Regions from separate parts of the Vibrio chaetopteri genome, predicted to be linked through region 1. Evidence: predicted binding sites of a transcription regulator. Region 1 holds the regulator's gene; each other region holds the start of a gene.
What was found. Region 1 encodes CRP, which controls carbon source genes, mostly activating them, when cyclic AMP is high. Its sites were predicted from a motif close to TGTGANNNNNNTCACA; they were not measured.
Positions count from the first base shown of each region.

Region 2: a site for CRP is predicted at 4,535-4,550, ahead of PG915_RS19085 (glycogen/starch/alpha-glucan phosphorylase). Genes of this name have one in related genera too.
Region 3: a site for CRP is predicted at 2,424-2,439, ahead of mlc (sugar metabolism global transcriptional regulator Mlc). Genes of this name have one in related genera too.

Region 1 covers NZ_CP115920.1:530,266-538,056, reverse strand. Annotated here, with positions in the region: gene PG915_RS02430 (LysE family translocator) at 1-121, opposite strand, end outside; gene PG915_RS02425 (PLP-dependent aminotransferase family protein) at 250-1,638, shown strand; gene PG915_RS02420 (hydrolase) at 1,635-2,612, shown strand; gene PG915_RS02415 (YheU family protein) at 2,686-2,898, shown strand; gene PG915_RS02410 (phosphoribulokinase) at 3,026-3,895, shown strand; gene crp (cAMP-activated global transcriptional regulator CRP) at 4,138-4,770, shown strand; gene PG915_RS02400 (DUF1338 domain-containing protein) at 5,037-5,828, opposite strand; gene astD (succinylglutamate-semialdehyde dehydrogenase) at 5,839-7,305, opposite strand; gene astA (arginine N-succinyltransferase) at 7,383-7,791, opposite strand, start outside.
Region 2 covers NZ_CP115921.1:678,886-686,676, reverse strand. Annotated here, with positions in the region: gene PG915_RS19100 (Qnr family pentapeptide repeat protein) at 161-832, shown strand; gene PG915_RS19095 (hypothetical protein) at 912-1,388, shown strand; gene malT (HTH-type transcriptional regulator MalT) at 1,475-4,183, opposite strand; gene PG915_RS19085 (glycogen/starch/alpha-glucan phosphorylase) at 4,726-7,179, shown strand; gene malQ (4-alpha-glucanotransferase) at 7,294-7,791, shown strand, end outside.
Region 3 covers NZ_CP115920.1:2,455,795-2,463,585, reverse strand. Annotated here, with positions in the region: gene hisIE (bifunctional phosphoribosyl-AMP cyclohydrolase/phosphoribosyl-ATP diphosphatase HisIE) at 1-107, shown strand, start outside; gene PG915_RS11095 (outer membrane protein) at 193-810, opposite strand; gene PG915_RS11090 (YnhF family membrane protein) at 966-1,058, shown strand; gene PG915_RS11085 (patatin-like phospholipase family protein) at 1,067-2,254, shown strand; gene mlc (sugar metabolism global transcriptional regulator Mlc) at 2,515-3,732, shown strand; gene PG915_RS11075 (chemotaxis protein CheV) at 3,852-4,790, shown strand; gene PG915_RS11070 (error-prone DNA polymerase) at 5,091-7,791, opposite strand, start outside.

The DNA of each region.
Region 1 (7,791 bases):
GGATCGATCTAACATAGCCAAAGTTAGCACCCGACGCAGTTAACATGACATTGTTAGGACCCGGTGTCCCCGTCATGACCACGGCAAACAATGCCACTGATAGCAAAAATGACCAATCCATCCCTTTTCTCCCTCTATGATAAAAATTGTATCGATACAATTTCCATAAATACGTTGATTTATTGTTAATTCGAGCACAAAATAACCCTAACAAAGCCATACAGCAGACGCAAAGGGTTTATTGTCACCATGACAATCGAGACGATTACAGTATTCAAGCAAGATCCAGCGCCGATCTACAAACAGATCGCTGATCAGATCGCCACAATGATCGAAGATGGCGCTCTCAAAGCAAACAGTAAACTACCCACTCACCGTTGGCTTGCAGATAAGCTCGGTGTCACGGTAGGAACGATTACCCGAGCCTATGCGGAAGTAGAACGAAGGGGCTTGGTGGAAGCAAAAGTCGGTGCTGGCACCTATGTCTCTGATACCAATAAACCCAGCTGGGTATTCGAGCAAAGCACGGTGGCGCAAGGTGAAATGAACTTTGGTTATAATATTCCGCCTCTGCTCGACAGAAGCGATATGCTAAAACAAGCTATGCAGCGCATCTCAAGCTCGAACTCGCACCTCAACCAATTGATGCTCTATCACCCCCCCGCCGGACTGGATGCTCACCGAACCATAGTCGCCAATTGGCTCAATAATAAAGGCATCAAACTTCCCGCACATAGGATGCTATTTAGTTCAGGCGCGCAGCATGCGATTCAGATGGTACTCGACACCTTCACTCGTGCGGGCGATACCGTCTTGGTCGAAAAGTACACCTACCCGGGTGTGATTAGTTTGGCACGTCAGAATCAATTGACGCTCAAAGGCGTGGACATGGATGAATTTGGCATAACGCCAGAATCGTTGGAGGTATGCTGCCAGCGCTACTCGCCGCGATTTATCTACTTAACGCCAACGCTGCAAAACCCTACCACTGCCATTATGTCTGAAGAGCGCCGCCGCGATATCTTGCGCATCTGTGAGTCTTATGATGTCTACGTGATTGAAGATGAGATCAACGGCCTGCTGATAGAAAAAGCCCCGGCTCCCATGGTTAACTTCGCGCCTGAGCGCGTTATCCATATTGGTGCTTTCTCGAAATGTCTCGCACCCGGTCTACGGGTGGGCTATATGAGCGCCCCGGAAAAGCTTCATCAACATCTGGTGATGACACTGCAAAACCACAGCTGGATGATAAGCCCTCTACTCACTGCCCTAACCTGTGAAATGCTGCTCTCTGGTGATGCAGAGCGAAACCTCACTATCATCCACAGCGAAATGAAAAAGCGTATTGCCATCGCGGTAGACACGCTAGGCGAGTTTGACCTTCGTTATCAACAAGGCGGCTTTCACGTTTGGCTAACCCTACCTGAGCACTGGCGGCTGAGTGAGTTTGTTAGTAGAGCCTCAGAGCAAGGGGTTGTCGTCAAATCGGGCGAGCTGTTTGCACCTCCTGGTGGCTCGGTAGCGCCTGCGGTACGTCTATCGCTGAGCTCGCCACAAACGATCGAGCAGCTACAATTAGGCGTAGATACTCTAAAAGCACTATTGCAATCCAATCCCGTAAGTGAATTTACGTTATGAGCAGCAAACACTTTATCGCCGCCAAAGGGCTAGCCAATCCACACGTCCAGACGCTGATCCCACGCTTTGTACGACGCAAAGCGTTATTTGAGCCGATATGGGAAACCCTGGATACCCCAGATGGCGACTTTGTCGAGCTCGCGTGGAGTGAAGATCCCCATAGACAAAGTGCCCAAAACAAACCTGTGTTTGTTCTATTTCATGGCTTAGAAGGCTGCTTTCACAGCCCTTATGCCAACGGGCTAATGCACGCATTTGCTAAGCAGGGCTGGCTGTCGGTCATGATGCACTTTCGCGGCTGTGGGCCAAACCCGAACCGACTTGCCAGAGCTTATCATTCCGGTGAGATTGGTGATGCGAGACAGTTCATTGAGCTTTTGGATCATCGTTACCCAAATAGTAGAAAGGTTGCCGTAGGCATTTCCCTTGGCGGCAATATGCTCACCAACTATCTCGCTCACTACGGCGATGATACTAAGCTCGATGGCGCAACCGTCATCTCTGCGCCACTCGACTTGGCAGCGTGTGCTAGACGTATTGAACAAGGCTTCTCTAAGGTCTATCGCTCTTACCTGCTCAGTTCGATGAAAAAGAATGCGCTCAACAAACTTCATCTGCTAAGCGAAGTCCTCGGACTGACCGAAGAGCGCATTAAGAACATGAAAAAGCTTTACGAGTTCGATGATTTGATCACTGCTCCGCTGCATGGATTTAAAAATGCCGACGACTACTATCAGCGCTGCTCTGGGCTACCTCGCCTAAGAGAAATCACCGTACCGACTCAGTTTATTCATGCCAAGGATGACCCCTTTATGACACACGAGGTCATTCCAACTTTTAGTCTTCCAAGCCATATCAATTACCAACTGCTTGATCGAGGTGGTCATGTCGGCTTTATGACGGGTAGTTTGCGACGCCCGCGCTTTTGGTTAGAAGAGAGCTTACCAAGCTACTACCGACACTTTATTGACTAGCCAAAAACAGCGATAGATCCCTTTGTGAATCAGCAGTGCTATAATCCTGCGGTCATAGAATTGAGAGGTATTTATGATCATCCCATGGCAACAGATTGACGCAGACACGCTAGATAACCTTATTAAAGAGTTCGTGCTGCGCGAAGGCACCGACTATGGTGAGTCGGAAATATCGCTAGATGATAAAGTTCGCCATGTTCGTAGCCAGCTCGAAAGCGGTGAGGCCGTCATCGTTTTCTCTGAACTGCACGAAACCGTCGACATTAAATCGCGTCGCTCGCTGTAATTTTTCGGTAGCTGCGCAAGTAGCTGCTATATTGAAAGGCTATTGAACTGAAATTGGCCTACAAGGTCTAACTCCTTATGTGAGTTAGCAAATTTATAACGACAATTACAAATACACAGGAAGTGTCATGTCAGCAAAACACCCGATCATTGCTGTAACGGGCTCCTCTGGAGCTGGAACCACCACAACGTCAGAAGCATTTCGCAAGATGTTCAACATGATGAGCGTCAAGCCTGCATTTATTGAAGGTGATAGCTTTCACCGTTTTACTCGCCCAGAGATGGACATCGAGATCCGCAAAGCCAAAGATCAAGGTAAACACATCAGCTACTTTGGCCCCCAAGCGAACGACTTCCCTGCGCTTGAAGAGTTTTTTCGCAACTATGGGCAAAATGGTACTGGCCAGTTCCGCCGCTACCTACACACCTTCGATGAGGCCGTGCCTTATAATCAAATGCCAGGCACCTTCACTCCATGGCAAGACCTGCCAGAGAATAGCGATGTGCTGTTTTATGAAGGCCTACACGGCGGCGTTGTAGATGGCGATGTCAATGCTGCGCAGCACGTTGACCTGCTTATCGGCATGGTGCCTATCGTTAACCTCGAGTGGATCCAAAAATTCGTACGAGACACCCGCGATCGTGGTCACTCTCGAGAAGCGGTTACTGACTCAATTGTTCGCTCGATGGACGACTACTTAAGCTACATTACACCGCAATTTTCACGCACACACATTAACTTCCAGCGCGTCCCAACCGTGGACACTTCAAACCCGCTCAATGCGAAAGGCATTCCGAGTTTGGATGAGAGTTTTGTGGTGATTCGCTTACGTGGTATCAAGAATGTCGACTTCCCGTACTTACTAGCGATGATTGATGGTTCGTTCATGTCACGTCACAACACCATCGTAGTGCCGGGCGGTAAGATGAGTTTTGCGATGGAGCTAATCGTCAGACCAATACTTCAGCAACTTATAGAAACGGGAAAAATAGGTTAGGAAATGTGAGCCAAATCAGCCTGTTTTTTGTATCGTGATCATGTGCACAGTTTTGTATAGATAAATACGCTTTTGACACGATTAAAATCAAGAAAAGCGGCGCAAAAAAGGATACTATTTCTAGGAAATAGAAGATCGCTTGCGCCATCTTCAAAGTGCTTTTATGCTAGTAGGTCTTAACCAACGGGCTTGCTAACAAATATGGAAAGCAGCAAGCATACCCTGCAGAGGAAGTAAGATATATGGTTCTAGGTAAACCTCAAACCGACCCAACGTTAGAGTGGTTCCTTTCACACTGCCACATTCACAAGTACCCATCAAAGAGCACGCTTATTCATGCGGGCGAGAAAGCAGAAACGCTTTACTACATCGTCAAAGGCTCTGTAGCGGTACTGATTAAAGATGAAGAAGGCAAAGAGATGATCTTGTCTTACCTAAACCAAGGTGACTTCATCGGTGAACTTGGCTTGTTCGAAGAGGACCAAGAACGTACGGCATGGGTACGAGCAAAATCACCTTGTGAAGTTGCGGAAATCTCATTCAAGAAGTTCCGTCAGCTTATCCAAGTTAACCCAGACATTCTAATGCGCTTATCTGCTCAGATGGCAAGTCGTCTACAAGTGACTAGCCAAAAAGTAGGTGACCTAGCATTCCTAGACGTAACGGGTCGTATTGCACAGACGCTACTTAACCTAGCGAAACAACCTGATGCAATGACTCATCCAGACGGCATGCAAATCAAGATCACTCGTCAAGAGATTGGCCAAATCGTTGGTTGTTCTCGCGAAACAGTAGGTCGTATTCTTAAGATGCTAGAAGAGCAGAACCTAATTTCTGCCCACGGTAAGACAATCGTGGTTTACGGTACTCGCTAAGAGCACGTAACAAGATTTAAAAAGCCACCCTCGGGTGGCTTTTTTTGTTTCAAATTTATCGTCACCCCTGCGCAGGAATGACGAGCCTTGAGATATCACCCTAACCCCAAATAGTCGTCACCCCTACGCAGGCAGGGGGTCTTCTTTTAGCGCGTCCCAAGCTCAAGTAGATTCCTGCCTACGCAGGAATGACGTGAGCTGTTGTTCCTCCGTCATCTCTGCGTAGAGGCCTGGCCAGTGCAATGACGGCGCTGTAGGGTTTATCGTTACTGATGCGTACTCTCAAAGATTTTGTCCGCAGATGCCGCGACAAAGCCTTGGTAGTAACTGCCATCGGCTAGCTGGTAACGTTTAGCAAACTCATAGAAGCCACCTGGAATCAACTGATCACCATCAGTAAATGCCACGGACACTTTGTCTGCCATGGTCGAGGATTGCTCTAGCAGCACCTCTGGTGAGCCTTTCACTTCCCCGCCCGATTCATTAATCGCAAACCCAGCATCACGAAGGTGCTGATTGACCTCAACTACTTCGGCAAAGCAGTCAAGCTGATTCACGCTCACCGTGAAGTGATTGGCGCCATAACCGTGAGCAGCAAGCCATGAGGCATACTCACTTTCTTGTGCCAACATTTGTAAGTCTTGATAGCTTAAGTCCCACAAACGGCCACCATATAAGAACTCAGCAGAGGAAAGCTTGGCGCTGTCCACCTGTGCCACTAACTTAGCCACGATATCTTGAAGCGATTGAGAGCACTCTTCTACTCGCAACTCGCTGATAAACACCTTAGGAAGCAAAGCATCGCTATGTTCTAGGTGTATCGCAGTCAGCTTTTTGGCTTCAAAGTCGTAATGGCCACTGACCTCGTAACCAAGATCTAGAAACGGCTTAGCTATTGTGTCGATACCCAGTGGCGCGACATTAAAGGTTCGCAGCGCAATATGGTCATTGATAAGCGACTCATCTTCTCTAAGCAAGTCGTGCACCTTATGTGCCGATGGGCACAGGCGAGTGATATAGTCTTGCCACAAGTGGCCAAATAGCGCGTCAACAGTCATAGCACGCTCCTTATAGTTCGATGCCAGGGCTTAAAGTCGCAGGAAGAACGGTGTTATCGCCCTCCATTGATGCCATAGGGTAAGCGCAGTAATCTGCTGCATAAAACGCACTTGGACGAAGGTTGCCAGACGCGCCCGGACCGCCAAACGGCGCATCACCACTGGCTCCTGTAAGCTGACGGTTGCGGTTTACAATGCCTGCTCGAATGTGGTCTGTGAAATATTGCCACTCCTCATCACGCTCTGAGATAAGCCCTGCCGACAAACCAAATCGGGTATCGTTGGACAGCTCTACCGCTTGTTCAAGAGTTTCGTAGCGCACCAGTTGTAGCAGCGGCCCAAAGTACTCTTCATCAGGAAGCTCATCGATATCAGTGGCATCTAACAGTGCTGGCGTCACGAAGGCGGCTTTCAAGCGTTTTGCTTCTACTAGGCTCTTACCGCCTAGCTTCACCAACTCAGCTTGCGCTGCAATAATATGGTCAGCGGCCTGCTCTGAGATCTGCGGGCCCATAAATGGCGCAGGCTGTGCAAACGGCTCATCGATACGGATCTTATTAATAGCAGACACTAGGCTTTCTACTAGTTGATCACCTTTTTCACCAAATGGCACATAAAGGCGTCGTGCGCAGGTACAACGCTGTCCAGCACTGATGTAGGCCGATTGCAAAATGGTGTACACCGCCGCATCAACATCACCAAACGCTTCACTGACGACAAGCGGATTGTTACCGCCCATCTCGAGCGCCAGCATCTTGCCAGGCTGACCAGCAAATTGACGATGCAGGATATGCCCTGTGTTGGCGCTACCAGTAAACAGCACGCCATCAATGCCTTTCGAATCAGCAAGAGCGATACCCGTCTCTTTACCACCTTGAACAAGGTTAATAACACCGGCAGGCAGTCCCACTTCCTCCCAGATTTTCATTGCAAGTTCGCCGACTAGTGGAGTTTGCTCTGAGGGTTTAAAGACCACTGTGTTCCCTGCCAACAGCGCTGGCACGATATGGCCATTTGGCAAGTGTCCCGGAAAGTTATAAGGACCAAACACTGCCATAACACCAAGTGGCCTGTGACGGAGGACGATTTGGTTTCCAGCTGCTTCGCGTTGGTTCTCACCAGTGCGTTGATGGTAAGCACGTATCGAAATGGCAATTTTACCGGCCATCGCGCCGGCTTCAGTGCGGGTTTCCCATAACGGCTTGCCCGTTTCTTTGGCAATCGCAATAGCAATCTCTTCACTACGTTCTTTAACCTTGTCGGCAAACGCCAGCACAATAGCCTCACGTTCCGCAAACGGTCTTTTTTTCCACTCAACAAACGCCTTGCGAGCGGAAGATACTGCCTGATCTACTTGCTCTGGCGTCGCGGATTGACCTTCCCAGATAATATTATTGTCGTATGGTGACAGTGACTGAAACGCGTCACCGAGACCCGCTACCCAGTTGCCCGAGATCCATTGAGTTTGTTGAGACATAGTGAAGTTCCTTTGGTCTTTTAAATGTGGCCGCTGTGAGCGGCCATCTTATTGCTTGTGGAGGCGAGTAACGTCGCTTATTGAGCCAGCATACGAACCATGTCGCCATCAGCAACATTCAGTGCATCCGCCGCCTCAGGAGACAACAATACGGTGCCAGACTCGGCGTCAAACGCCGCTTTAGCCGCCGTCGCACGGAAGTGCTCAAAAGAAGTATTAGCAATCAGGTAGTCCTGTGAACTGGTGTGCTCAGAGACCGACACCTTAGCGCGAAATGAATCTCGTACCGCTTGGATATTACGAAGATCGCATTCAACCGTTGGACCTGCATCGAAGATGTCGACATAGTTCCGACAAGTAAAACCTTCTTTCTCAAGTAGTTTTAATGCAGGACGCGTATTTTCATGCACTTGACCGATAACCGCTTGCGCTTCTTTACTCAGCAGATTGATGTAAATAGGTAGCTTTGGCATTAGGTCGGCAATA
Region 2 (7,791 bases), on a different replicon from region 1:
CTGAAATGACCCCTTAAATTCGCTATTTTGCTTGTGTTTAAATTGTTGTTTTTAATGGGTATTTATTATTAGTTTCAGGTTGCCCTCAATGTTATGCTCCGTAAACCAATCGTGAGGAACACAGTGCCTTTTGGGGCAGCAGCACATATATCGAGAAACTATGTATCAAAGTAATTCGCACTACCAAGACAAAACCTTTCATCAACACGACTTTTCACGGCAGGATTTATCGCAGTCTTCGTTTTCCAACTGCCAGTTCTACCAATGTGACTTTTCTCGTGCTGACTTATCTGATGCGAGCTTCGAGCATTGTAAGTTTATTGATCGTAGCGACTTGGAAGGCTGTCACTTCGATTACGCTAACCTCAAGGATGCCAGTTTCAAGAACTGTCAGTTGGCGATGAGCAATTTTGAGGGAGCGGAGTGTTTTGGAGCCGAGTTTAGAGAGTGTGACCTCAAAGGTGCTAATTTTGCGAGGGCGAGATTTGCCAATCAAGTCAGCCATACCATGTATTTTTGCTCGGTGTTCATTACTGGTTGTAACTTGTCTTACACCAATTTTGAGCGTCAAGTCATTGAGAAATGTGATTTGTTTGAGAATCGTTGGATTGGCGCAAATTTGCAAGGTGCGTCGCTGAAAGGTTCCGATTTAAGTCGCGGCGTATTTTCGCCTGATTGCTGGGATCAATGTCGCCTCCAAGGTGCCGATCTATGCCATGTGGATCTAGAGGGACTCGATCCAAGGCGCATCGATTTAACCGGTGTAAAGATCTGTGATTGGCAGCAAGCCCAGTTGCTCGAACCGCTCGGTTTAATTGTGATGCCAGCCTAAAAGCCTTGAAGCAAATCAGCCAATAAACAATGGATTAACTACAATTATAGTGACAATCAGTCCAGTATAAGGATGTAGTATGAAAAGAGTGATCGTCGCGGCTATCGCCGCGCTGACGGTAATAGGTTGCAGTCAGCCAGAAAGCGAGGCTAAGCAGTCGCTTGCTATTACGTCACAGAACATCGCCGGAGCGTGGCAGTGCGAATACAAGCTAACGGACATCAAATCCAAGGTGCATGTCGCATATGGAGAGAATGGTGAGTTTAGTGGTCGGGTGTTCCTAAATTATCCTGTGACGACAGGCAAGGGAGCGGTTAAGGTTGAACTGGTTACAGGGGGCTCATGGCAACTTGACGGGACAACACTGACCGAGCACTTTGAGGTGCTTAGCATGGCGACAGCCAACGCCAACGGTAATGAGCTATCTGAGCCATTGGCAGAGGCACTACGAGAGTATCAACAACTGACTACCGAAGTGCTTGAGCTGTCGGCGACCACCATGACACTCAAAGAAGTGACGGGTGAACACACTCAGTGTACTCGACGTGCAAGTTAGTTGGGTTTTGAGTTAGGTAAGTTTGATAAGTGAAAAGCCCGAGCGTCTGAGACTTTCGGGCTTTGTTTTTGGTTGATAATCTTGAACTAGTAACCCATCAACTGCAACAAGTTCTCGGCGGTGCTGATCGCCTCTTTACGGTTAGCAATGTTGAGCTTTTGGTACAGGTTACGAATGTGGGTTTTAATCGTTGTGCCTGCAACATCCAACTCTTGAGCAATTTGCTCGTTGCTGAATCCAGAGTAAATCAACCCTAGAACCTGCCATTCACGCTGGGTCAGTGGGCTAGTGCGTACTAACTCAGGGATGTTCGGGTGGTTGACCAGCTTCTCAACAAACTCTTCGTTAAAGTGCACTGAGCGGCTACGCTGAGTGGTGTTGATGTCTTTCATTAGCAGTTGAGCACGGTGACGCTCAAGATCGCCAAGATCGGACTTCGACACTAGATTGGCCAGCAAGTGCCCAATGGTTGCGCCATCAATCAGGAAGTTGCCAATCATGCCTGTTTGGTTAGTCAGTACTAACGCTTCTTTCAGAAGTTGTTTGGCCTGGTCTTCATTCTTGCTGTGCACATTGAGGATCGCTTCGACAATCAGGTTACGATTGCGATCGGTCACCAATTGATGCTTACTCGCTTCTTGCTCTAGGAAGTTCAGCGTGCTTTGCGCTTGATCATACTGTCCCAACTGAATCTGCGCACGGGCAATATTGCGCCACTGCAACTGAGAGAAGTGATTGCATGCTTCGTCTGGACGAGTAGCGGTTTCTAGCCACTGTTCAATCGATTCCATGTCGTTTCGTGCTTGCCAGTACAGCAGTAATGACAATGAAGCATTCGCCGTCCAATCAACGTGATAGGTAGATTGTTTGATGAGGTGTTGAATTTGCTCAATCACCTTCGAGGCTTTGTCTAGCTCACCACGACCGATAGCAATACGCGCAATCATGGAGTAGCTGTGCAGATGTTTACTTGGGTCGATGTTACCCAGTACGTCAATGCCCTTGTAAGCACACTCTTCGGCCTCATCAAGGCGATTCCAACACCAAAGCACTTGTGCACGAACGCGCAATAGAAACTCGTGCAGTGGGACTTGGTGCAGTTGCTGCTCTTCAATGAGTTTAAAGGCGCTTTCTTGGATCTCGAACGCGGCTTGTACATAACCTTGAGCGATCAAGATTTCACTTTGTTGTAGCTGCGCCCACAAGGCTTGATGATACACGTGATATTGACGCGCCAGCTTTTCAGTCTGCTGCATCATCGACAGTGCGCGGCTGAGATTACCAATCACGTGGTTCACCTCACCAACGACTGAGGTAGCGACAATACGACTGCGATATTCCGAATGGTCGAGCTCGCTCAGTGCGAGTTCAGCCAGCTCGATGGCTTGGTCTGGTGAGTTTTGGTTGATTGCCACCTGAGCACGAAGCGCGTGGAATTCGCCTTCTTCTTTTTTGCTCAAATTGACTTTGCGCGCGGCCATTTCTTCACCGGCTTTGGCAATCAGCTCGCCCACTTCATTGTATCGGTGTTGGCTCTGTGCCAACCAAGCTTGCAATACACATAGCTTCGGCTGACTGTAAAGCTGATCAGCACTTAACACACCAATGGCATCTTCCAGGGTGGTTAATTCACCGTGGTTAAACATCTTCCAGCCAAACTCCAGCAAGATACTCGCCACCAAATCTGCGTTGTTAGCAAGGCGCGCGTGGCGTAGTGCTTGGTGAGGGACTTTCTGTTCTAGCCAAGCGTTAGCCGCGGCTAGGTGTAAGTCGTGCTCTTGCTGTGGAATTCGTGCTTTACGTTCGTGCGATAAGAACTCAGCAAATAGGTTATGGAACCTAAACCAGTTGTTCTCTCCCTCTAATGGATAGATGAACAGACCAAAGCGGTTGAGTGACTCGATCATACTGAGTGCATCGTCACGTTTGGTCAGTGCGGTGACTAAGTTGTCATTGAAGTGATCAAGCACCGAGCACTGCATTAAGAAATGGCGGGTTTCTTTATCAAGTAGATCAAACACTTCTTCAACAAGGTAGTCCCAAAGGTGTGCGTGATTAAACTGAGAGATAGTCTCTACCGATTGGGCCAGTGTGCGCTTTTGATGTTGTGCTTGAAGGGCGAAAAGCTGCAGTGCCGATGGCCAGCCTTCCACATAGGTGCGAAGCGTATTCGCGGTTTCGTTATCGATCTCACTGGCAAGGCGCTGGCTAAAGAATCGCGTGGTTTCTTCAGTATCGAAGGCAAGCAACTCGTTACCAATTTCAATCATGAGATCGCGAACGCGCAGGTTCGCTGTACCCAGTGGTGGGTTACCTCGGCTGGTGACGACCAAAGTAATGTTGTCTGGCATGTGCTTTAGGAAAAAGCGCATTGCTTCATGGATGTCTTCATCGCTGATGAGGTGGTAGTCATCCAGAACGATATAACACTCATGGTGGTAGCTGGTTAGTTCAGCGAACACCTCGCTAAACAGGGAATGCAAAGAAGAAAACTGTCGGCGCTCTGCCAACTTTTGCGCATTTGGGCAACTGTTGCTGGTGGCTTTGTTGATGGCTTGCAGCAGGTAGTTGACGAAGCGAAATGGGTCGTTATCACTTTCATCAATGCTGTACCAACCTACATGAGGTTTGTCCGATAGCCATTGAGCGGCCATGGTGGTTTTGCCGTAACCGGCTGGCGAGCGAAATAATACCAGTTTATAGAAAGGCGCCTGTGCAAGCAGGTCTAAAACTCGAGGACGAACAATGGCATTGTGTAAGCGGCCAGGTCGAGTCAACTTTGAAGGAATCCACATGAGTTATTTCCTACGATTATTATTTTCAATGCCCTTGGGGTGGAGGGCGTGTTTACCACAGCTTTGTTGAGCCAGCTCGAAGATATAAAACAGTAGGTTATACAGTTTTTGATCAAGCGCTCGGTTTTGATTATTGTATGGCCAATCCCTCGACTACGCCTCGTATTTGTGATCTTTGTCACTATACCCTTGGTGTGGAAGGGGGGATTGGTCTGCCATGTATACAAAATTTTGGGAAATTTTGATTCTTTTTTGCGAGTAACTGTGATCTTCACAACAATTTTTGTAATTAGTTATCCGCCGGATAGTATTTCTTTCTTAGTTCGTGGCTAGATTAAAAACTGAGCTTGGCGTGATCGCAATCACCAGAAAAAACCGAATCAGAGAGCGGAATGGGAGATCGATCACTAAGTGGAGGGGAGTACGCCCTCTACGCCCTCCTCACTCATCCTCCAGGGAGTCGGACTTAGGAGGATGTTTATGGATACGTCACCATGCACGATATGTGACAGATGGATAAAACTTGAAAGTGAGATTTCGTAATGAAACCTGCGCAACAGAAAAAATTTGATAAAGCTTCTTTCCAAGAAAGTGTTAAAAAACACCTATCAGCAACGTATGCAACGACAGTAGAAACTGCGACAGAACGTCAGTGGTATCTAGCAATGGGTCGTGCGCTTGCTGAGCTAACGACTTTTGACCTGCTTGAAACTGAAGCGGACGAGCGCATCAAGGGCGCGAAAAGTGTTAACTACCTATCTCTAGAATTCCTAATCGGTCGTCTAACAGGTAACAACCTAATCAGCATGGGTCTGTACGAGCAAGTTACAGATGCAATGGCTGAACTAGGTCACAACCTAACTGACCTTCTAGAAGAAGAGCGTGACCCATCACTTGGTAACGGTGGTCTAGGTCGTCTAGCAGCATGTTTCATGGATTCATGTGCAGCTCAAGAATTCCCAACTGTAGGCTACGGTCTTCACTACGAATACGGTCTATTCAAGCAGTCATTCGAAGATGGTCGTCAAAAAGAAGCGCCTGATGCATGGCGTGCTGTTGAAGGCTACCCGTGGGAAGTCGCTCGTCCAGAGCTTGCACAAGAGATTGGTTTCTTTGGTCACGTTGAAGTTGTAAACGTTGATGGCAAAGAAGTACGTCAATGGGTTCCTGGTATGTCTGTAAAAGCAATGCCTTGGGATCTTCCAATTGTTGGTTACGAGTCAGATACAGTTTACCCACTGCGTCTTTGGGAATGTCAGGCAATTGCTCCATTCTCTCTAGAGAGCTTCAACAACGGTGATTACTTCGAAGCACAGCACGCGCTAATCGATGCGGGTAACATCACTAAGGTTCTATACCCGAACGATAACCACGAGAAAGGTAAGACTCTGCGTCTAATGCAGCAGTACTTCCACTCAGCGGCGTCTGTACGTGACATCCTACGTCGTCACGAAGCAGCAGGTTACACGCTAGCGGATCTTCCTAAGCAAGAAACCATTCAGCTTAACGATACGCACCCAACCATTGCTATCCCTGAACTCATGCGCATCCTTCTAGATGAGAAAGGTTTGAGCTGGGATGAGGCGTGGGCGATTTCTTCTAAGACTTTCGCATACACAAACCACACTCTACTTCCAGAAGCACTAGAGACTTGGTCTGAGTCGCTAATCCAGCGTCTACTTCCACGTCACATGGAAATCATCTTTGAAATCAACCACCGCTTCCTACAAGAAGTACGTGCAATGTGGCCTGGTGATGGTGAGAAACAAGCGAAGCTTTCTATCATCCAAGAAGGTTTCCACCGCATGGTTCGTATGGCTAACCTATGTGTTATCGGTTCATACGCAGTGAACGGTGTAGCAGCACTTCACTCTCAGCTAGTGAAAACAGATCTGTTCCCTGAATTCCACGAGATGTACCCAACTCGTCTACATAATGTAACGAACGGTGTGACACCACGTCGTTGGTTGAAGTTCTGTAACCCAGGTCTATCGGCTCTTATCACTGAGAAGATTGGTTCTGAGTGGCCAGCTAAGCTTGAGCAGCTGGAAGGTATCGCGAAATTCGCTGATGACGCTAAGTTCCAGAAAGACTACATGGCTGTTAAGAAGCAGAACAAACAGCGTCTAGCTGACTGGGTTAAAGCGAACATGGGTATCGAGCTAGATACGAATGCTATCTTTGATGTGATGATCAAGCGCCTACACGAGTACAAGCGCCAGCAGCTTGATTTGCTACACGTGTTGTCTCTGTACCACCGTTTATTGAATGACCCAACATTTGATATGACGCCACGCGTTGTATTCTTCGGCTCTAAAGCTGCACCGGGTTACCACCTAGCGAAAGAGATCATCTTTGCGATTAACAAGGTTGCTGAGAAAGTAAACAACGACCCACGCCTAGGCGGTAAGCTGAAAGTGGTATTCATTCCTGACTACCGTGTAAGTATGGCTGAAATGTTGATTCCAGCTGCTGACGTTTCTCAGCAAATCTCTATGGCAGGTAAAGAAGCATCAGGTACAGGTAACATGAAGATGGCGCTTAACGGCGCACTAACTATCGGTACGATGGACGGTGCTAACGTTGAGATCCGTGAAGAAGTCGGTGACGAGAACATCTACATCTTCGGTCTAGAGGTTGATGGTGTGAAACGCACGCAAGCGGCAGGTTACAACCCATACGACTTCTACAACGCTGATCCACTACTGAAGGCATCTCTAGATCTACTGCTAGGTGAAGAGTTTACTCCAGGTCAACCAGGTCTACTACGTGCAACATACGACAGCCTACTAGATGGTGGTGACCCGTACTTATGTCTTGCTGACTTCGCATCTTACGTGAAGGCACATGAAGACATGGACGCGCAATACCGTGACCAAGCGGGTTGGGCGAAGAAAGCGATTCTAAACACGGCGCTAGTTGGCAAGTTCAGCTCAGACCGTTCGATTCGCGATTACGTGAATAACATTTGGAAGCTTGAATCAGTTTCACGCTAACAAATTTAACCAAGGTACCTCAGTTCCTCAAGGGATAGAGGTACCTTGGTTTTTACTTGAATTAATAATAACCCTACCGATTTGAAGGTTAAGAGAAGTCCTTCGGAGAGAGCGATGACAGAACAAACAGCATTAAAACAAGTTGCTGAGATGGCAAGAATAGCCGACAGCTACGTAAGTGCGTGGGGCGATGAAGCCAAAGTTGAGGACGAAACCATTCTTCGTCTGCTTGCGTCTTTAGGCTACGACACGACAAATGATGAATCACTACTAAAATCTGCCGAGAAAAAGCACAAGAAAGAAGTGCTGGATCCAGTACTGGTTGTTAAAGACGGTGATGCAGTAGAAGTAGAACTTCATTTAGGTGTGAGCGCGAGAGAAAGCGATTTCAGCTGGCGTCTAGAGACCGAGCAAGGAGAAGTACTTGAAGGCTATCTTCAATCTCAGATCGTTCGTGATGAACGTGCTGAGGGTGGCCCTTTAGTATTTGCGTTACCAAACAACCTTCCATGGGGTTATCACAAGCTTTACCTAGAGCGTAAGCGCCGCAAAGCGCCTTACGAGATGACACTTATTCGCACACCTCGTGCATGTTACAAGCAAAGCGCATTT
Region 3 (7,791 bases), 1.6 Mb from region 1:
TAGTTTGTGAATCTGCCGATCTTATCTATCACTTGATGGTGCTGTTGCAAGACCAAGGCTTATCGATGAATGATGTAGTGAACAAGCTCAAAGAGCGTCATAAGTAACGATTCATCGCTGCAAAAAGCCTGCTTGGTATGGTCTATCAAGCAGGCTTTTTTACAACGGCTTACTAGCGATGATTGTAGCTCTTCAAAATTTGACACTCAAACCTAGATTCGTTTGCACCTGATTCATCCAATTCGTATTAAAGGCAATGAAGCAGCTCTGATCTTCAGTAGGAAGATTACAGATGGAAACGGAATCGTTACTTACAACAGTACCTTGCCAGCGGAGCTGTCCGTTGATTGCTAGATTCTTGGTGAGGTAATATTCAACCCCACCAAAAATGCTGGCGGCAAAGCCGGTGTGAGATTTCGTCCACTGGCCTGACGTATGAGAGGCGCCTAATCCTGCACCGATATAAGTCTGAGTACTTTCTCCGATTTGATACTCGGCACTGCTCTGAAACTGAAGGTATTGGATTGTAGTATCAAGGTTTAGGTTATCGAGAGAGGAGTCTTGTCTTGAATAAAAAGCACCCATTCTTCCATTTCGAAACGGGAATTCGATAGCCAATGCCAAATTTGCGGAAGGAGAAATATCATAGTTGGTACCGTCTGCGGTCTCAGCTCCGCCACCCAAAGAGTAACCAATAAATGGGGTCACTATGATGGTTGCATTGCAGTGAACGCTAATAAAAACCGCTGTGGTGATGGCAATCACACGAGTCAGTGTTTTGGTGGCTCCAGTAGTAGGGTATGAACGCATTTCTTACTCCTAAACAGAATATCTGTTTTTCAAATCACATTTCTTCTACTAGTTTTAATCATAGTGTGACTATAACGCCATAATTTTTAGGTGGTTATTTTAAGATTGTAAATGTGTGTCACAATGGTAACTGAAATGTTACAAAAGGAGAGGTTATGGAGTACGATTTAAAGTTAGCACTCACAATCACAACTATTGCGTTTAGTACGATTATTACGTTTGGTGCTATCGCTATCTTGTCAGTTTAGACAACGATATGGCGAACGCAGGCTTAGTAACCAATGCCCGCACCGTCATCGACTATCAACAATTTGGTAAATATGTAGACGGGAAAACGGCGTTAGTGGCACAAGGTGGAGGTCAACGTGGCATCTTCACATCAGGTGTGCTCGACGCCTTTTTATTGTCTAATTTCGACCCCTTTGATGAGTTTTACGGCACATCAGCAGGGGCCTTGAACATTTGCGCATTCCTTTCCCGTCAAGCTGAGCTTGGTAAGTCATTTATCCTAGATTTAACTACGGATCCTGAGTTTTTTCATTTATTTCGCTTTATGCGTCGCAAGCAATATCTCAACCTTAAATGGGCGCTGGATAAGATTTGTGATTATCCATACAAACTCGATATCGATATGGGGCGACGAGTAGTGGGGCATCGGCGCGCTTTTGCGGCGACCACCGACGTGAATACGTTAAAAGATCATTACCTGCCTATGCTGCAAGAGGATTGGTATCAAGTATTGATGGCCACTAGCGCCATCCCTACATTGTTTGAAGGCACCGTTGCCCATCAAGGAAATGAGTTTATTGATGGAGGAGTCTCGGCTTCCATCCCTGTTCAGCAAGCGTGGCGACAAGAGTGTCGGAGTATTATCGTTATTCGAACCGAGCAGTATGTTACCGAAGAACCCAAGCTTGTAGAGGATGAACCCGTCGCGACAGAATCACCCACTTGGCTAAGAGATTCGTTAAACAACTTGCAGTTGCAATGGCAAGATAAAGTCGAGCAGTGGTCAAATGACTGGGGCTCTTTTTTTGAAAGTCGTCAGGCAAAGGCTGACACATTAAAGCACGCTGAGCACCTTAAGCTGATCAATGGTGGACGGTGGCTGTTTGGCGCTGGAGATATCTATCGCCTTAGTCACTTATTTGGAGAACGTTTTGATTCTGGACTTGCCGACATGTTAATGGTGCACTATCAGACGTATTCGCTGACCAGTGAATTTTTAAAGACTCCACCGGATGATTGTTTCATTTGGCAAATAGCGCCTGATCAGCCACTTAAGACATCGTCGCTACTTAGTGATGTCGACGACATTTTACACGACTATCAAGTTGGTTTAGACGCCGGTTTCCGTTTTGTTGAAAGCTATAATTTTGCAAAACGACACAAAGCACTATTTAGTAGCAATACCGATCTCTGGCAACCCCACCAAGCCAGCTAACCTCTTAGAGTATTGACAAATTCGCAAGTTATTAATTGGTGCTAAATAAGTGCCATATAACGTAACAAGTCATTAAAAACAGGTGGTTAATAATCGAACAGTTATACCGCAAACTGTGACAGACCCTATGAGCGTAACTTGATACGTGCCCCAAAGATCCATCTATATGCGTGATATTTGTCACGGCAATCTTATAAACTGCTTCACAATTACTTCGCAAAGTAAAAAAATTAACAGGTTGTTGTTTTTTGGAGTTCAAAATGTACATGGCTCAACCCGGGCACATTGATCATATCAAGCAGATCAATGCTGGTCGTGTGTATAAACTGATAGACCAATTTGGGCCTATTTCGCGTATCGACCTATCTAAATTAAGTGATTTAGCACCTGCTAGTATCACAAAAATTACGCGAGAACTCATTCAAGCACATCTAATTCATGAGACGGCGGTTCAAGAAGCAACCAGCCGAGGCCGCCCTGCGGTTGGTTTACAGACCAATAATCAAGGTTGGCAATTTCTCTCTATGCGTCTAGGTCGTGGTTACCTATCTATTGCGCTGCACGAGCTTGGTGGCGATGTTCTTATTGATACCAAAATTGAAATTCATGAAATGGATCAAGAAGACGTGCTCGCTCGTTTGTTGTATGAGATTGAAGACTTTTTCGAAAGCTACAGCGAGCAGCTCGATCGTGTCACCAGCATCGCGCTTACGCTTCCGGGGTTAGTGAACTCTGACAAGGGCATCGTTCTGCAGATGCCTCATTACAATGTTAAGAACCTTAATGTTGCTGAAGAAATATTCAAAGTAACTGGATTGCCAGTCTTTGTGGCGAACGACACCCGAGCTTGGGCCCTGGCTGAGAACTTATTTGGGCATTCTCAGGACTGTGATAACTCTGTACTGATTTCCATTCACCATGGTCTTGGTGCGGGTATCATCCTAGATGGTCGAGTATTGCAAGGGCGCCACGGTAACATTGGCGAACTAGGCCATATCCAGATCAATCGCCAAGGCAAGGATTGTCATTGTGGCAATACTGGGTGCCTTGAGACGGTCGCGAGCTCTCAGGCAATCCGCGACGAAGTCACTCAGCGACTGGCAAAAGGTGAAGCATCGATACTATCCGAATGCGAAGAGATATCGGTAGAAGCGATTTGCGAAGCGGCAGTAAAAGGTGATGCTCTTGCTATCAATGTGATTGAAAAGCTTGGCGAGCACCTTGGCAGTGCGATTGCGATTGTGATTAACCTGTTCAACCCAGAGAAGGTACTGATTGGTGGCGTCATCAACCAAGCCAAAGACATACTTTATCCTGCGATCGAGCGCTGTATTGCCAGTCAAAGTTTGCCGGTTTATACCGAAGATCTTAAATTGGTCGAGTCACGCTTTTATAAGCAAGCGACGATGCCAGGTGCAGCCTTGGTCAAACAAGCCCTATATGATGGCCTGTTGTTAATGAAAGTTATTGAAGGATAACGCTTTTCACACTCTTTGCTGACGGTCATATTTTTGCTTGTTCAGACAGTAAACTTCTTGTGCTCCCTGCCGATAACATGAGATAAGAAATTGTTATAGTTTTTTGCCAAGGAAGCCTCATGTCGAGTGTATTGAGTTCTGTTGACCAGCGTACCCAATTGGTGGGTGAAAATAGACTTGAGCTGTTGATGTTCACGCTGAACAGTCGCCAGACTTTTGCTATCAATGTTTTTAAGGTTAAAGAGGTGCTTAAGTTGCCTCCTTTAACTCAGCTTCCTGGTTCACATCCCAGCATCCGTGGTGTCGCCTCCCTTCGTGGTGAATCCCTGCCGGTCATTGATCTGCGTCGTGCCATTGGTTTTCCTACCTTGCAGGAAGAAGCCGTACAAAACCTTATTATCACCGAATACAATCGCACCGTTCAGGGCTTCCTAGTCGGTGAAGTGAAGAATATCGTTAATACCGCTTGGACTGAGATCCAACCGCCGCCACGCACTGTCGGACGTTCTAATTACCTCACCGCTATCACTAAAGTTGAAGAAGCGGATGGCGTGAGTCTGGTTGAAATCATTGATGTTGAAAAAGTTTTGGCTGAGATCATCGACTACGACATTGCCATTTCCGAAGAAACCTTAGATCGCGCTCTATTGCCTCACTTGGCTGGTAAGAAAATATTGATTGTTGATGACTCATCAACGGCTCGTCATCAGGTCAAAGCGACGCTTGCTCAGCTTGGTGTGGAAATCATCGAGTGTTTTGATGGTTTAATGGCACTGAACTTGCTCAAGCAGTGGAGTGATGAAGGTATTGATGTGTGCAGCGAACTTCTGATGATGATCACCGACGCCGAAATGCCAGAAATGGATGGCTACAAACTCACACATGAAGTGAGAAGCGATCCGCGTATGAAAGATCTGTTTATCACCTTAAATACTTCTCTCAGTGGTAGCTTCAACGATGCAATGGTAGAGAAAGTTGGGTGCGATCGTTTCATTTCTAAATTTCAGCCTGACTTGTTGGTAGATGTGGTTCAGCAGCGTATTCGTCGCGATTTATAATTTTGCGTTGTAAAATAGAGCACGACATACGGTAAGGTTTGGTCTATAATTAGACGATATCTAATGAGAGTTACTCTTAGATACGCGCAATATAATTTACTACCAGCTAAAGGTTGTTCCATCAGAATGATATGGTTAACGTCGAAGGTCTTAATGACTTTGAGTTTACTCATCTACAAGGAATGGAAGAAAAGACGTACGGAAGCGGCAGTAAAAATGGATGTATAATCCAAGCGATTTAAAAAAGCGGGAACGTCGGTTCCCGCTTTTGTATTTTTGCTTTCAGTAAAAAGTGCAGGATTAGTGAAACTCACGAGACTGTACTTTCAGCTCACTTAACTGCTCTGTCATGTCAATAAGCCGACCTGCAATGACATGCGTTACCTCGCCTTCACGTTCTAATATGCCTTTCACCTTGAGGATCTTTGAGGTGAGATAAGCTTGCTTTTGTGCCCTAGCGGTGGCTTGCCATACTACGACGTTAATATTCCCAGTGTCGTCTTCTAATGTGAAGAAGGTGACTCCAGCTGCCGTTCCCGGAGATTGCTTACCTGTGACCATACCCACTACCGTGACCAGGGATTGATGCTCTTTGGTTATCAACTCTGTCATTCGGGTGAAGCGACCAAGTTTGCCTGCTTCATCGAGCAGGGCAATAGGGTGCTTGTTAAGTGATACATTCATGGATGAAAAATCTTCAAGCATATCTTCAATGGCAGAAGGCTTGTAAGGTAACGGATCCGCAGCTGCTGATGGTGCTTGAGCACTGTGCTGAAAGAGTGGCAAATCATCTAAGTTGTCCATCATTGCCCAGCGTGTGGCGTAGCGATCTCCTGAAATACACTGGAGAGCATTGGCTGAGGCCAGAGTTTCCAGTTCACGTCGATTGAGCCCTAGTTGCTTGATTTGCGTTGGGGTTCGAAAGCCCTCTGGTGGCCTATGCTGCAGAAGCTTTTGAATGCTCTGCTCACTTAATCCATTGACCTGCCTAAACCCCAACTGAAGTGTTAGCCCTTTGGCATTTTTTCTTAGATAGTGATGATACGTCGAGCGATTGACACAGACAGGCGCGATATCGACCTGATGTCGTTTAGCGTCTTGAATCAATTGTGAAGCGCTATAGAAGCCCATAGGAAGGCTATTCAGCAGTGAGGTGTAAAAGGCCTCAGGATAGTAATACTTCAGCCAAGCACTGCAGTAGGCCAGCACTGCAAATGACGCAGAATGACTTTCTGGAAAGCCATACTCACCAAAGCCACAGATCTGATCAAACAACCGCTCGGCAAAGTCGATTTGATAGCCGTTTTTCTGCATGCCGTCGATTAATTTATGGCGAAATTTGGCCAAGTTGCCATTCTTCTTCCAGGCTGCCATCGCGCGGCGCAGCTTATCAGCCTCACCACCGGTAAACCCTGCTGCGACCATCGCCAGTTTGATGACTTGCTCTTGGAAAATCGGCACGCCTAATGTGCGTGAGAGTACGGCTTTTACTTCTTCTGAGGGATAAGAGACGGGCTCTTCACCATTACGACGTTTAAGAAACGGATGCACCATATCACCCTGAATGGGACCCGGCCTAACGATGGCAATTTGAATGACAAGATCGTAATAGGTTGCCGGTTTTAGACGTGGCAACATGCTCATTTGCGCGCGAGATTCAATCTGAAACACGCCCACAGTATCAGCACGTTGAAGCATGCCGTAGACGTTAGGGTCGTCTTGAAGTCGCGTAATGTCGGCGATGCTCAGCTTTCGCCCATAATGCTTTTCAACCAATTGAAAACATTTACGAATCGCTGTGAGCATCCCTAAAGCGAGCACATCGACTTTAAGTAGCCCTAAGCTTTCCAAGTCATCTTTATCCCACTGAATGACGGTGCGCTCAGCCATTGCAGCGTTCTCTACCGGCACAAGCTCGTACAAAGGGCCTGAGGCAATCACAAAGCCACCGACATGTTGAGATAAATGTCTAGGGAAGCCTGTGATGTCGTTGACGAGCTCAATAAATTGCTGCCCTTTTAGGGAGTCCGGCTTTAGTCCGAGTTCGACCAATTGCGCTTGCCACCCTTGTGTGCGGTCGCGGCGGTTGATGTTTTTGATAAAGTAATCAAGCTGAGTCTCACTAACGCCTAACGCTTTACCCACATCGCGTACCGCACTTTTAAAGCGGTAAGAGATCACCGTAGCCGCTAGCGCTGCGCGTTCACGACCATATTTTTGATAGATATATTGAATCACTTCTTCGCGACGTTCGTGTTCAAAGTCGACATCAATATCAGGCGGTTCATTACGCTCTTTACTAATAAAGCGCTCAAAAAGTACCGAGATCTGTCTTGGATCGACAGAGGTAATTTCGAGACAATAACAGACCACCGAGTTAGCCGCAGAGCCACGACCTTGATAAAGGATCCCTTGTCGCTTAGCGAACATGACGATGTCATGAATGGTCAAAAAATAGAAAGGGTACTTAAGATCCTCAATAAGAAATAACTCTTTCTCGATCGTTTGCTCAACCTCTGCAGACACCCCTTCAGGGAAGCGCAGTCGTTTACCGTGCTCGACCAGCTCTCTTAAATAGTCCATTGGTGTTTTGCCATTGGGGATCAGCTCGCTAGGGTATTCATATTGGAGCTCTTTTAAGTTGAACTTACATAGGCTGGCAATATAGATGCTCTCTTCTAGCCATTCTTCACGATACAGCTTAATCAGCTTGGCCTTAGGACGTAAGCTGCGCTCAGTATTTACCAGTAAGTGACCACATACTTTATCGATAGACGTGTTGAGCTTAATAGCGGTTAAGGTGTGCTGTAGTGGCAAGCGTGTTGCGGTGTGCATCAATACACCACCACAGGCAGTGATAGGGCGCTGCAGTTCTACGGCCAGTGATTCACAATGGGTAAGGTATTTATGCTCATGAGAATTAAGGTGACGCTGTACACCAATCCAAAGCCTATGGGCGTGGTATTGCTCAAGCCAGCGTCCCCATCTGAGGTCGCACTCA